2 regions of the Pigmentiphaga litoralis genome follow, and region 2 is predicted to be linked to the other one. Evidence: predicted binding sites of a transcription regulator. Region 2 holds the regulator's gene; the other holds the start of a gene.
What was found. The regulator LexA, encoded in region 2, represses DNA repair genes until DNA is damaged. The targets are predictions, from matches to a motif close to ACTGTATNNNNATACAGT.

Region 1 (5,818 bases), 1.3 Mb from region 2:
GTCGTCTCCTACCTTGCGCACCCGCACCTGGTACTACGGCACGCAAAAAAACCTCATCGTCGCTTCCATCGGGCTGTTTCCCGAAGGGCGGCATCTGTTCACCACGGTGATGCGGCGCGAGCCGGCGGGCTGATCGTCCCGCGCGGGCCGCTTCCCGATCCGGGAGTGCTCGCGTGACCCCTGCTGTCGTTCCTTCCACTTACCTGTTCTGCCCCGGCAACCGGCCCGACCGGTACGACAAGGCGCTGCGCAGCGGCGCGCCCGGCATCATCATCGACCTTGAAGACGCGGTGCCCGAGGCCGACAAGGCGTCGGCTCGGCGCGATGCGTTTGCGTGGCTGGCGGGGCTGGGTGGCGTCGAGGCGTTGCGCGGCTCGGCGGGGGCATCGACGGCGTCGTCCGCAGACGATTCGTCTGATGTTCCGGGCTCCGACCCTGTTGGATCCACCAGGTCGACCCGTCCGGTTGTTGCGCTCCGAATCAGTTCGCCAACGACACCCGCCGGGCTCGAAGATCTCTACGCCTTTGTCCATGCCGCGCCCATGCCGGCCTTGCACACGATCGTCCTGCCCAAGGTGGCCGATGGGACCGAGGTGCGCCTGCTGGCGTCGCAACTGCTGCGGGCTGCCCCGGCGCTGCGCCTGATGCCGCTGATCGAAACGCCGGAAGGCGTGCGGGCGGTGGCCGGGATTGCCCGGTCCCACCCGTCGGTGTCGTGCATCGGCTTTGGCGCGGCGGATTACTGCGTGGAAGCCGGCATTGCGTTTGCCTGGGAAGCGCTGTCGCACGTCCGATCCCGCCTGGCCTTTGACTGTGCCGGGACCGGTGTCGGACTGCTGGACGTGCCCTTCCTGGACCTGGCCGACGACGCCGGATTGCGGCAGGAATGCGGCCGCGTCAAGGCACTGGGCTTCATTGGCAAGCTGGCCATCCATCCGGCCCAGGTCGCCTCCATCCTGCAAAGTTTCGCGCCAAGCCCGGCCGAAGCCGCCTGGGCTGGCAGGGTGGTGGCCGGGTTCGAGGCAGCGGGCCGAAGGGCCTGCACGGTCGACGGCAAGATGGTCGACGAACCCGTCTATCTGCAAGCGCTACGCATCACGCAGCGCGCCGTCTGACCGCGGCTTGTCCGCCTTCTTTCTTGACTTCGCCCGGATGGATTCCACCATGCACACCTCCTACTATCGCGTCGACGATCACACGTACTTTGAACGTTTCGGCCTGGGCTACGACCACCTGAGCGTGGGCCAAAAGTTCATTCACCGCCCCGGCATCACGTTTTCGCAGCAGGACAACGTGAATGAGGCTCTGGATTCGGTCAACTCGGCCATGGTGCATTTCGACCAGTGTTTTGCCGAGCACACCAGCTGGCGCAAGAACATCATGGTCAGCACGCTGACCCTTCAGCGGCTGATCGGCATGACGACCAAGACATTCGGCAGGCGGCGCCGGATTGTGGCCATGTCCAGCATTGCGCTGACCAAGGCCATGTTCGCGGGCGATACCTTGTATGTCGAAAGCGAAGTGGTGGGCGTCGAGGACATCGACGGCGACCTGGGCAGGGTGGTGCTGCGCACCGAAGGATTCAACCAGCATGGCGAAAAAGTCGCGACGCTGGACTACACGATCGAGCTGTGGCGGTCGGCCGCCGGTCCGGATCGCGAACAGTGCCCCGACCGTCCCGCGCTGGAAAGCCGGTTCGCGTCGCACCTGCAACGGCCGGATGGGGCCTGGTTGGAGCAGGTCGGCATCTTTTTCGAGGACCTGCGCGTCGGCGAGACCTTCATCCATTCGCCCCGCCGCACCATCCTGGCCGAAGAGGCCGTGCTGCACGCGTTGCGATCGCTGGACTGGAATCCGCAGACCCATGATGCCGAATATGCCAGGTCGGCAGGGCTGGCCGGGCCTGTCGTGATCCAGACCTGGGGTATCGGCATTGCCGTGGCGCTTTCGACCCGGACGTTCGGGCGGGTGACCGTCAACCTGGGGTGGAGTGACGTCAAGTTCGGTGTTGACCTGATGGCGGGCGATACGATCGAAGCCCGTTCCACCGTGCTCGATACCCGTCTGTCCAAATCCCGTCCCGACGAAGGCGTGGTGACGGTGCTGACCGAAGTGCACAACCAGCGCGGGGAATTCGTCAATTCCTACCAGCGCGTGCTGATGGTCTACCGGCGGTCCGCCCCGAATCCGTACGGCGATGCGGGCTACTGAGTCCCCTTGCAAAAAATACTGTAAATAAACACAGTTATTTTGCCGTTTGCCCCTTGCGTGAGCGGGCGGTGGCCGCACATTCCTTTGACGGCGGCACAATGGCTTCAGGCCGATGCCGCCACAGGCAGTGTGAGGACGACGACCGGCAAACGCGCCATGACGCGGCAGCCGGCCGGCGCAGCAGGGGAGAGGGTCGCGCGTGCACCAGATGTTGCGCGAAATCCATGCTTTTGGACCTTTTTGTCCGAAGGACCTTGCGGTCACATACTGTTTTTTTATACAGTATCAGGCGATGCAATAATCCGCCCATTCCACAAGGGACTCAAAAATGGACGACACCAAAGTTTCCAAAGCCGCAGCAGCCGCTGCCGCCAATGCCCAGGCCGAGCGCAGCAAGGCGCTGGCCGCTGCCTTGTCGCAGATCGACAAGCAGTTCGGCAAAGGCTCGGTCATGCGCTACGGCGACAACCAGGTCGAGCACGACATCCAGATCGTCTCCACCGGTTCGCTCGGATTGGATATCGCACTTGGCGTCGGTGGGTTGCCACGGGGGCGGGTGATCGAGATCTACGGTCCGGAATCGTCGGGCAAGACCACGCTCACGCTGCAGGTCGTGGCCGAAATGCAAAAGCTGGGCGGCACGTGCGCATTCATCGACGCGGAACACGCGCTCGACGTGCAATACGCGTCCAAGCTGGGCGTGAACCTGACCGACCTGCTGATCTCGCAACCTGACACGGGTGAACAGGCGCTGGAAATCACCGACGCCCTGGTGCGCTCGGGATCGGTCGACCTGATCGTCATCGACTCGGTCGCGGCGCTGGTGCCGAAGGCTGAAATCGAAGGCGAAATGGGCGACTCGCTGCCGGGCCTGCAAGCCCGTCTGATGAGCCAGGCGCTGCGCAAGCTGACCGCCTCGATCAAGCGGACCAACTGCATGGTCATCTTCATCAACCAGATCCGGATGAAGATCGGTGTCATGTTCGGCAACCCCGAAACCACCACTGGCGGTAACGCGCTCAAGTTCTACGCGTCGGTCCGTCTCGACATTCGTCGTACCGGCTCGATCAAGAAGGGCGACGAAGTGGTCGGCAACGAAACCCGCGTCAAGGTCGTCAAGAACAAGATCGCGCCTCCGTTCAAGAGCGCAGAATTCGACATCATGTACGGTGCCGGCATCTCGCGCGAAGGTGAAATCATCGACCTGGGCGTATCGGCCAACATCGTCGAAAAGTCGGGCTCGTGGTTCAGCTATAACGGCGAACGTATCGGCCAGGGCAAGGACAATGCCCGCGAGTTCCTGAAAGAGCGTCCCGCACTGGCACGCGAAATCGAGAACCGTGTGCGTGAAGGCCTCGGCGTTGCCGCACTTGCCGAAGGTGTAGCCGCTCCCGCTACTGCTGCAGCAGGCGGTGACGACGAGTAATCGTTTCGGCAACGGCCGCTCCAGCTTCGGCCGCCCCGGCGGGCGATCGAAGGGCGGCCGGGCCGATGGCGACGGGGACTCGGCTGAAGAGAGCCGCCCCGTCAAACGCGTGCCGCCCCGGCGACAGGCGGCTGATGCGGCGGTTGATGCGGGTGCTATTTCAGTAGCCGATGGTGCTGCTGCGGCTGCCGATGCTGATACCGCTGCGGACTTGCCGTCGGGCACCCCGCAAGCGGGTGCAAGGCCGGCAGCCGTATCTGTTGCGCCGGCAAGCCCAGTGGTCCCCGTTGCTTCCGCTTCTGAAGATGAAGTGGACGGCGAATATTCCCGCACGTCTACAGAGCGGGCCAGACGGGCCGAAGCCCAGCAAGACACCTTTTCCCGATCGTCCGACGATCGCGCCGCGCGCAAGTCGCGGGGCAGCAGTTTCGGATCGGGCGCCAAGTCCAGCTTTCGATCCGGCAGCGGATCGTCGCTGTCTTCGTCTTCCTCTTCCTCCTCTTCTTCCTCCGAATTCACCCGCTCGTCCGAGACGCGCGCGGCAGGCAAGTCGTTCGGCAAGCCGGCCAAGTCGCGTCGTGGCGGTGTTGCGCCCGCGCCGGTGGTTGACGAAGACGGCTACACCCGTTCGTCCAGCCGATATGCGTCGGCCGCCAAGCCTGCCGCCGCGCCGGCCGCGCCGGCCGCGCCGGCTGCGCCGGCACAAACCTCGCAAGACGCTTCTGACGCCCAGGCCGATGCCGACGCCTTCAGCAACGTGCCGGTTGTCCGCGCATCGTCGTTGCTTGCGCCTAGCCATGTGGCACGCAGCGTCGCGCCTGCGTCTGCCCCTCCCGCCTCGCCCCTGACCGGCAAGATCGGCTTCGTTGCCGACCTGTCCGACACCTTCGACAACGACGCCTTCGACCTGGAAGACGACGATGACGAGCCATTCGTTGCCCCCAGCTCCAACGTGCCGCCGCCGGGCAGCCCCCAGACCGTCCAGCCCGTCAAAAGAAAAGGCCCTTCCCTGAAAGCGCGCGCAGTCGACCTGCTATCGCGCCGCGAACACAGCGAACAGGAAATGCGCCGCAAGCTGGCCCGCCATGCCGAAGACCCGGCCGAGATCGATCCGGTCATCGCCAGCCTGAAGAAAGAAGGGTGGCTGTCGGCCGAGCGTTTCACTCAAAGCCTGGTCCATCGGCGCGCCCCCGGTCGCGGCATGTCGCGCGTGGTACAGGAACTGCGCCAGCACGGCGTCGATCCCGACCAGATCGCCGAGGTCAAGGAGTCGCTGCAGGCCACCGAACTCGACCGCGCCCGCGACGTCTGGGAACGCCGCTACGGCACCCCGCCCGCAGACGCCAACGTCCGCGCAAAACAGACCCGCTTCCTGATGTCGCGCGGCTTTTCGTACGACGTGATCAAACGCGTGTTGGCCGGTGCAGGCGATTCGTCAGACGACGAGTGACGTGTCGAATGACAAGGCCACCCCGGTAACGTGACCCCCGGGATCGGCCCGCATCACCCTCAGCTCTTCGGCGCCTTGATCCCCAGCAGGTTCTTGAAGCTCAGTTCCTTCGCCACCGCCAGAAAATCCTGAATGTAGGGCGCTTGTTCGTCTTCGATCCGCACGCCCGCGTACAGCGTGCGCCACACGCCGGTTTCACCCAGCCGGCAGCTGTGCACCATCCCCAAATCCAGATACTCCGTCAGCGCCCAGTTCGGGATGGCGGTGACGCCGCGGCCGCTCGCCACAAGCTGCACGATCATGGGTGTGAGTTCGGCGGTGCGGGTTTCGGCGGGTTCGACGTCGGCGGGGTCCAGGAACGCGGTGTAGATGTCGAGGCGGTCGCGGTCGACAGGGTAGGTAATCAGGGTCTGCTCGGCGACTTGGGCAGGCGTGACGAATTTGGCGTCGGCCAGCGGACTTTTGCGGGAGACGGCCAGGACCAGTTCATAGCGGAACAGCGGGACATAGCTGATCGATTCGGACCGGATGGGGTCGGACGTGATGACCAGGTCCAGGTCGCCGCGCGTCAGGGCGGGCAGGGGGGCGAAGGAGAACGCGGCGGACAGGTCCAGCACGACGTCGGGCCATTGTTCGCGAAAGACGTCCAGCGTGGGCATCAGCCACTGAAAGCAGGAATGGCATTCGATGGCCATGTGCAGGCGGCCGGTGCGCCCGGCGGCGAGGCGTTT
Region 2 (5,818 bases):
CATCATCCGGAGCAGATCGCCTTTCTGAAGGCGCTGGTCCAGGTCCCGTCCGACAATCCGCCGGGCGATTGCCAGCCCCATGGCGAGGCGGCCCGGGCCCGGCTGGAATCGCTCGGGCTTGCGGTCGAGACCCACCCGGTACCTGCCGATGCGCTGGCCGCGGTCGGCATGCAATCGGCGGTGAACCTGATCGTGCGCCGCACCTTCGGCCAGGGCGGACCCACCATTGCGTTGAACGCGCACGGCGACGTGGTGCCGCCCGGCCAGGGATGGACCCACGACCCCTACGGGGGCGACATCGTCACCCCACCCGAAGGCGCCGCCATGGTCGGCCGGGGGGTGGCGGTATCCAAGTCGGACTTTGCCACCTACACCTGGGCGCTGCTGGCCCTGATCGACGCCGAATCCCGCGGGGCGCCGTTCAACGGCACGGTGGAACTGCACTTTACCTACGACGAAGAAACCGGGGGTGAAGTCGGCCCCAAGTGGTTGCTGGACCAGGGCCTGACCCGGCCGGACTACGCCATCGCGGCCGGATTCGCTTACGGGATCACATCGGCCCACAACGGGTGCCTGCACCTGGAAGTCGAAGTCATCGGCAAGCAGGCGCACGCGGCCATGCCCCACACTGGCATCGACGCACTGGAAGGCGCCACGCACGTGCTGCAGGCGTTGTACGCCTACCGGCGGCAACTGGCAGGGCAACGGTCCCGCGTGCCCGGCATTGACTGCGCGACCCTGAACGTGGGCCTGATCCACGGCGGCATCAACACCAATGTCGTGCCCGACCGGGTCACGATGCGGATCGACCGGCGGATGATTCCCGAAGAGGCCGGGTTCGATGCCGAAGGCGAATTGCGCCGCATCATTGAAGACGCCGTCGAGTCCGCGCCCGGCATCCAAGTCACGATCCGGCGGATCTTGCTGGCCGAACCCCTGATTGAACTGCCCGCCGCCGCGCCGTTGATCGCGGCGCTGAAGGCCCGGGCAGCGCAGGTCATGAACGTGGCCGTGCCGGTGCATGGCGCGCCGCTCTACACCGATGCCCGCCACTACGCCGCCCGGGGCATTCCGACCGTGCTGTACGGCGCGGGCCCCCGGACGCTGATGGAAGCCCGTGGACATAACACCGACGAGAACCTGCGCCTGGAAGACCTGCGCAAGGCAACTTGCGTGCTTGCGCTGACGCTGGCGGATCTGATGGGGTGATGCGGATCGTGACGTTCGTTGCGGACGAAAAAATACCGGCCCTGAAGCCGGTATTTTTCAATGCATGAAGCCGGGCGGCGTCAGCAGAAACTGCCGCAGACGCCCGTTTCCGTAGGCAGGCCGATCAGCCTTCGCCCGACACGATGACGGTGACGTTGGCCGCCACGTCGGTGTGCAGAGCGACTTCGACCGGGAACTCGCCAATGGTCTTCAGCGGGCCGTTGGGCAGGCGAACCATGCCCTTTTCCACGCTGGGGAAACCATTCTGCTGCAGGGCTTGCGCCACGTCAGCATTGGTGACCGAACCGAACAGACGGCCGTCAACACCAGCTTTCTGCGAGATACGGACGGTCTGGCCTTCCAGGTTGGTGCCTACCGATTGCGCGGCGGCCAGCTTTTCGGCTTGCGCCTTTTCCAGTTCAGCGCGCTTGGCTTCGAATTCAGCCAGAGCGACTTGCGTGGCACGCTTGGCTTTCTTTTGCGGGATCAGGAAGTTACGGGCATAGCCGTTCTTGACCTTGACCACATCGCCCAGACCGCCGAGGTTGATGACTTTTTCAAGCAAGATGATTTGCATAATGTGCTCCCGCCAATCAGCTGTTGTGGTTGTCGGTGTAGGCCAGCAGCGCAAGGAAACGCGCACGCTTGATGGCCGTATCCAGCTGACGCTGGTAGTGCGCCTTCGTACCCGTCAAACGAGCAGGAATGATCTTGCCGTTTTCCTGGATGAAGTCGCGCAGCACGTCGACATCTTTGTAATCGATCTGGTCAACACCCGCTGCCGAGAAGCGGCAGAACTTGCGACGCTTGAACAGCGGGTTTTGTTGACCAAACTTCTTCTTTTCTTTCCGTTTGCCAAATGCGGCCATGATGTACCCCTTGGGTATTCAATCCGTTTCATTACCAGAGACCGGCGTTGCGGCAGCCGGGTCAGTCGCGCTGTGCGCCACCGTGACCGCCTGCTGAATGTGCAACCTCAGTCTGCTTGACCCTTTCCGGGTCGCTGCCAGAAATCCCTGGATCTGCATCCGCTTGCCGAGCGCCGTGCGTTCGAGCGAGCGGGCCAGATCGCCAATGGCCAGTGCGCTGACGGTCATGTCGACGCGGCGTGCTCTGCCGCCCTCCATGACTTCGGATTCATGCGCAAGCATCAGTTCCAGCACCGGAATCCCGGCGGGGGTGTACCTGAGAGGCTTGCACTCGACGACTTCCGCCGTCAGTTGAACCCGGTTCAACGCGTTGCCCAGGGAATGGACATCGACCTGTGTTCCGGTGTGGAACCTGCGCTCAAGCCTCGGCTTGGGCGGGTTCGGAAGAAACCTTGCGAGCCTCTTCGCGCTCGACGATCTTCATCATCGGCGACGGAGCGGTTTCAGCTTTCTTCAGCTTCACGACCAGGTGACGCAGCACGGCGTCGTTGTAGCGGAAAGCGTGTTCAAGTTCGTCGAGCGTAGCTTGATTGCACTCGATGTTCATGCACACGTAGTGCGCCTTCACGAGCTTCTGGATCGGGTATGCCAGTTGGCGGCGGCCCCAATCTTCCAGGCGGTGAATGACGCCTTCTTGGCCGGTAATCAGCGTCTTGTAACGCTCGACCATGGCCGGAACCTGTTCGCTCTGGTCCGGGTGAACAATAAATACCACTTCGTAGTGACGCATCGAAGCTCCTTGTGGATACCCTTCTTTCGAAGAGAGTTAGTCCGCCAGCGTCTGTAGGCGGACAAGGGTTAAATCCGATCCATGGTTGACCGATCTTCAAGCTTCGAAGATCGATAACGCAGACACTTTGCGGGATCGGAGCGGCGCATCTGGGCGCCGACGGTGGCGCGGGATCATCGATCCGCGCCAAAAAAAAGGTAGTGCTGAATGCTGCGGGTGCTGAATGCTACGGGTGCTTGTTGCTGCCCGCGCTCAATGCTTTGCGCTAGACAGAAAACCGCTTGCACAAAAGTTAGCCAATGATTATCACTGACCCGCGGCAAGAAAGCAAGAGACGCGTGGCAGGACAGCGAAACCTGCGCGAGACAGGGGCCGCCCGCCCGCCTGGTTGTTGCGCCGCCGGCTCGGGCCGGACGGTTCAGCCCAGCTTTTGCTTGCGCAAAGCGAAACACTGTATAAAAATACAGCTACTGGATAAACGTACAGAGCAGCGTCGGTCTTCCAGCTTCACCGCTAGCCAGTACCGTCAGTCAGCAACGTCAGTCAGTACCGCTAGTCCTTACCGCTACAGCGGCCTTTGCGGAGCAACCATGCCCAAGCTTACTGCCCGTCAGCAAGAAATTCTCGACCTGATCCGTCAGGCCATCCGCCTTACCGGTTTCCCGCCCACCCGTGCCGAAATCGCCAAGCAGCTGGGCTTTCGTTCGCCCAACGCCGCCGAAGAACACCTGAAAGCCCTGGCACGCAAGGGCGTGATCGAACTCGCGGCGGGTACGTCGCGCGGCATCCGGCTGGTCAACGAACCCGTCGCGGAACCGCTTGCCTTGCCCGCGGCGCTTGCCCAACTGATGTTGCCCCTGGTCGGACGTGTCGCGGCAGGTAGCCCGATTCTTGCCGCCGAACATATCGACAAGAGCATAGGCGTCGACGAAGCCCTCTTTTCGATGCGTCCGGATTACCTCCTGAAAGTGCGCGGGCTCAGCATGCGTGACGCCGGCATCCTGGAAGGCGATCTGCTCGCCGTCAAGAAAACGACCGAGGCCCGCGACGGCCAGATCATCGTGGCCCGCCTGGGCGACGAGGTGACCGTCAAACGCCTCAAACACACCTCCGCGGGCCTGCAACTGCTGCCTGAAAACCCCGACTTCCAGCCTATCGAAGTCAGCCGGGACCGCGACGATTTTGCTGTGGAAGGCATTGCCGTCGGTCTCATCCGCGCCGGCATCCTCCACTAACCGGAGATTGACCATGACCGTGACTCGCCCTGGCATACACAGCGGCTTTGCAACGCTCGACGCCGCCCTGCCCGACGGTGGCTGGCCTGCGGCCGGCGTAACGCAGATCCTGATCCCGCGCAATGGCGCGGGGGAACTGCGCCTGCTGGCACCCTGCCTGCGGCAACTGACGCAAACCGGCCGTACGGTGGCGCTGCTGGTGCCCGCCTACCTGTCGTATGCACCGACGCTGATCCAGTACGGCATCGACCTGAACCATGTCCGCATTGTTCGCAGCGCGTCGCCGCTCGAAGGCATGGCGTCGATCGAAGCCGACCTGCAGGACGCGATCTTCGGCGCAGTCGTGGTCTGGATGCCGCCGTTGGCCGCGGCCGACGCCAACGTCATCCGCACCTTGCAACTCGCGGGTCGTCTGTCGCGCTGCCCGGTCTTCCTGTTCAGCGCAGGTCAGAGTCACGATCAATTGCCTGCCTCGGCCGTGTCGGCCGCGCCATTGCAGCTGCAGGTCAAGTCACCCATTGGCGATACGGTCCACCTGCAGCGGATCGACCCTGCCCGGCCCCACGCGCATCCGGTCATCAGCCTGAGCCTGCCTGCCCCGCAGGTCCGCCTGCGCACGCGGCAAACCCCGCCGGCAAGCGGGATTGCCAAGGCCTTGCTCGCCAACCAGAAGGCTGCCCGTCCGGTGCCTGAAGTCCGTGGGTCACTGCGCACGTCGCTGATCCACATCGCGGCCAATCTTGCTGCGTCGGCAGCATCGGCTGCTGCAGCGGCCGCCGCGTCGACCGCCTCCCTTGCCGCGGCCGAGCCTCTCGCGCAGGCTGCCGGGTCCGGTTCTGGTTCCGGATCGGCCTCCGCGCCCAACCGCAGCCCCTGGCCCTTCAAACAGCGTCGCCGCACGCCCGACACGCCTGCCGTGCCAGGCAAGCCCGGTGTCGGCCGTTTGATGAACTGATCTCGTACGGAACGAGTCAGCACTGAACGAGTCAGCACGGCACGTGTCAGTACTACAGGGCGACCCCGCGGGTCGCTTTTTTTTGGCCCGTTCCTTTGGGCCAGACGGGGCCGCACCGCATGGCCAGACGACATGGCCGCAGGGGAATTTGCCAGTTCTCCCAGCCAATTCGTTAACATGTGAGGTTGCTGGCCATACCGTGCCGCCGGGCTTCTTCCCAGGCATGTGACGTCCGGGCCACGCAGCGCAACTACAGGCACCCTCATGAAAACCCAGAAGATCGAGTTTTATCGCCACCCGGCCGGCGGCTGGGGCGCACTCAAAAGCGTCGCTACCCAATTGTTGGGCCATGGCATTGCGGCCAAGGGCGCGAAGACCATGCTGTCGGCCAATCAGCCCGACGGCTTCGATTGCCCAGGGTGCGCCTGGCCGGACCGCGATCACGCGTCGACCTTCGAGTTCTGTGAAAACGGGGTCAAGGCAGTGGCCGCCGAAGCCACATCGCGCCGCGCAACGGCCGACTTCTTCAGGAAGCATCCCGTCGCGTCGCTGCTGCAGGAAAGCGACTTCTTCCTGGAAGACCAGGGCCGCCTGACCGAGCCGCTGGCCTACGACGCCGCCACGGACACCTACGTGCCGATCAGCTGGGACGATGCCTTTGCCACAATCGGCCGGCACCTGCGTGCCCTGCCCGATCCGGATCAGGCCATCTTCTACACGTCGGGCCGGACCAGCAACGAGGCTGCATTTCTGTATCAGC

Region 1: a site for LexA is predicted at 2,478-2,495, ahead of recA (recombinase RecA). Genes of this name have one in related genera too.

What each region holds. Positions count from the first base shown of each region.
Region 1 is NZ_JACCBP010000001.1:2,322,642-2,328,459, reverse strand. Features, by position in the region: gene HD883_RS10385 (GntR family transcriptional regulator) at 1-133, shown strand, start outside; gene HD883_RS10380 (HpcH/HpaI aldolase/citrate lyase family protein) at 174-1,115, shown strand; gene HD883_RS10375 (MaoC/PaaZ C-terminal domain-containing protein) at 1,165-2,211, shown strand; gene recA (recombinase RecA) at 2,540-3,637, shown strand; gene recX (recombination regulator RecX) at 3,915-5,087, shown strand; gene HD883_RS10360 (LysR family transcriptional regulator) at 5,147-5,818, opposite strand, start outside.
Region 2 is NZ_JACCBP010000001.1:1,056,719-1,062,536, forward strand. Features, by position in the region: gene HD883_RS04645 (M20/M25/M40 family metallo-hydrolase) at 1-1,209, shown strand, start outside; gene rplI (50S ribosomal protein L9) at 1,334-1,786, opposite strand; gene rpsR (30S ribosomal protein S18) at 1,803-2,078, opposite strand; gene priB (primosomal replication protein N) at 2,097-2,444, opposite strand; gene rpsF (30S ribosomal protein S6) at 2,497-2,868, opposite strand; gene lexA (transcriptional repressor LexA) at 3,459-4,103, shown strand; gene HD883_RS04675 (hypothetical protein) at 4,117-5,058, shown strand; gene HD883_RS04680 (FdhF/YdeP family oxidoreductase) at 5,323-5,818, shown strand, end outside.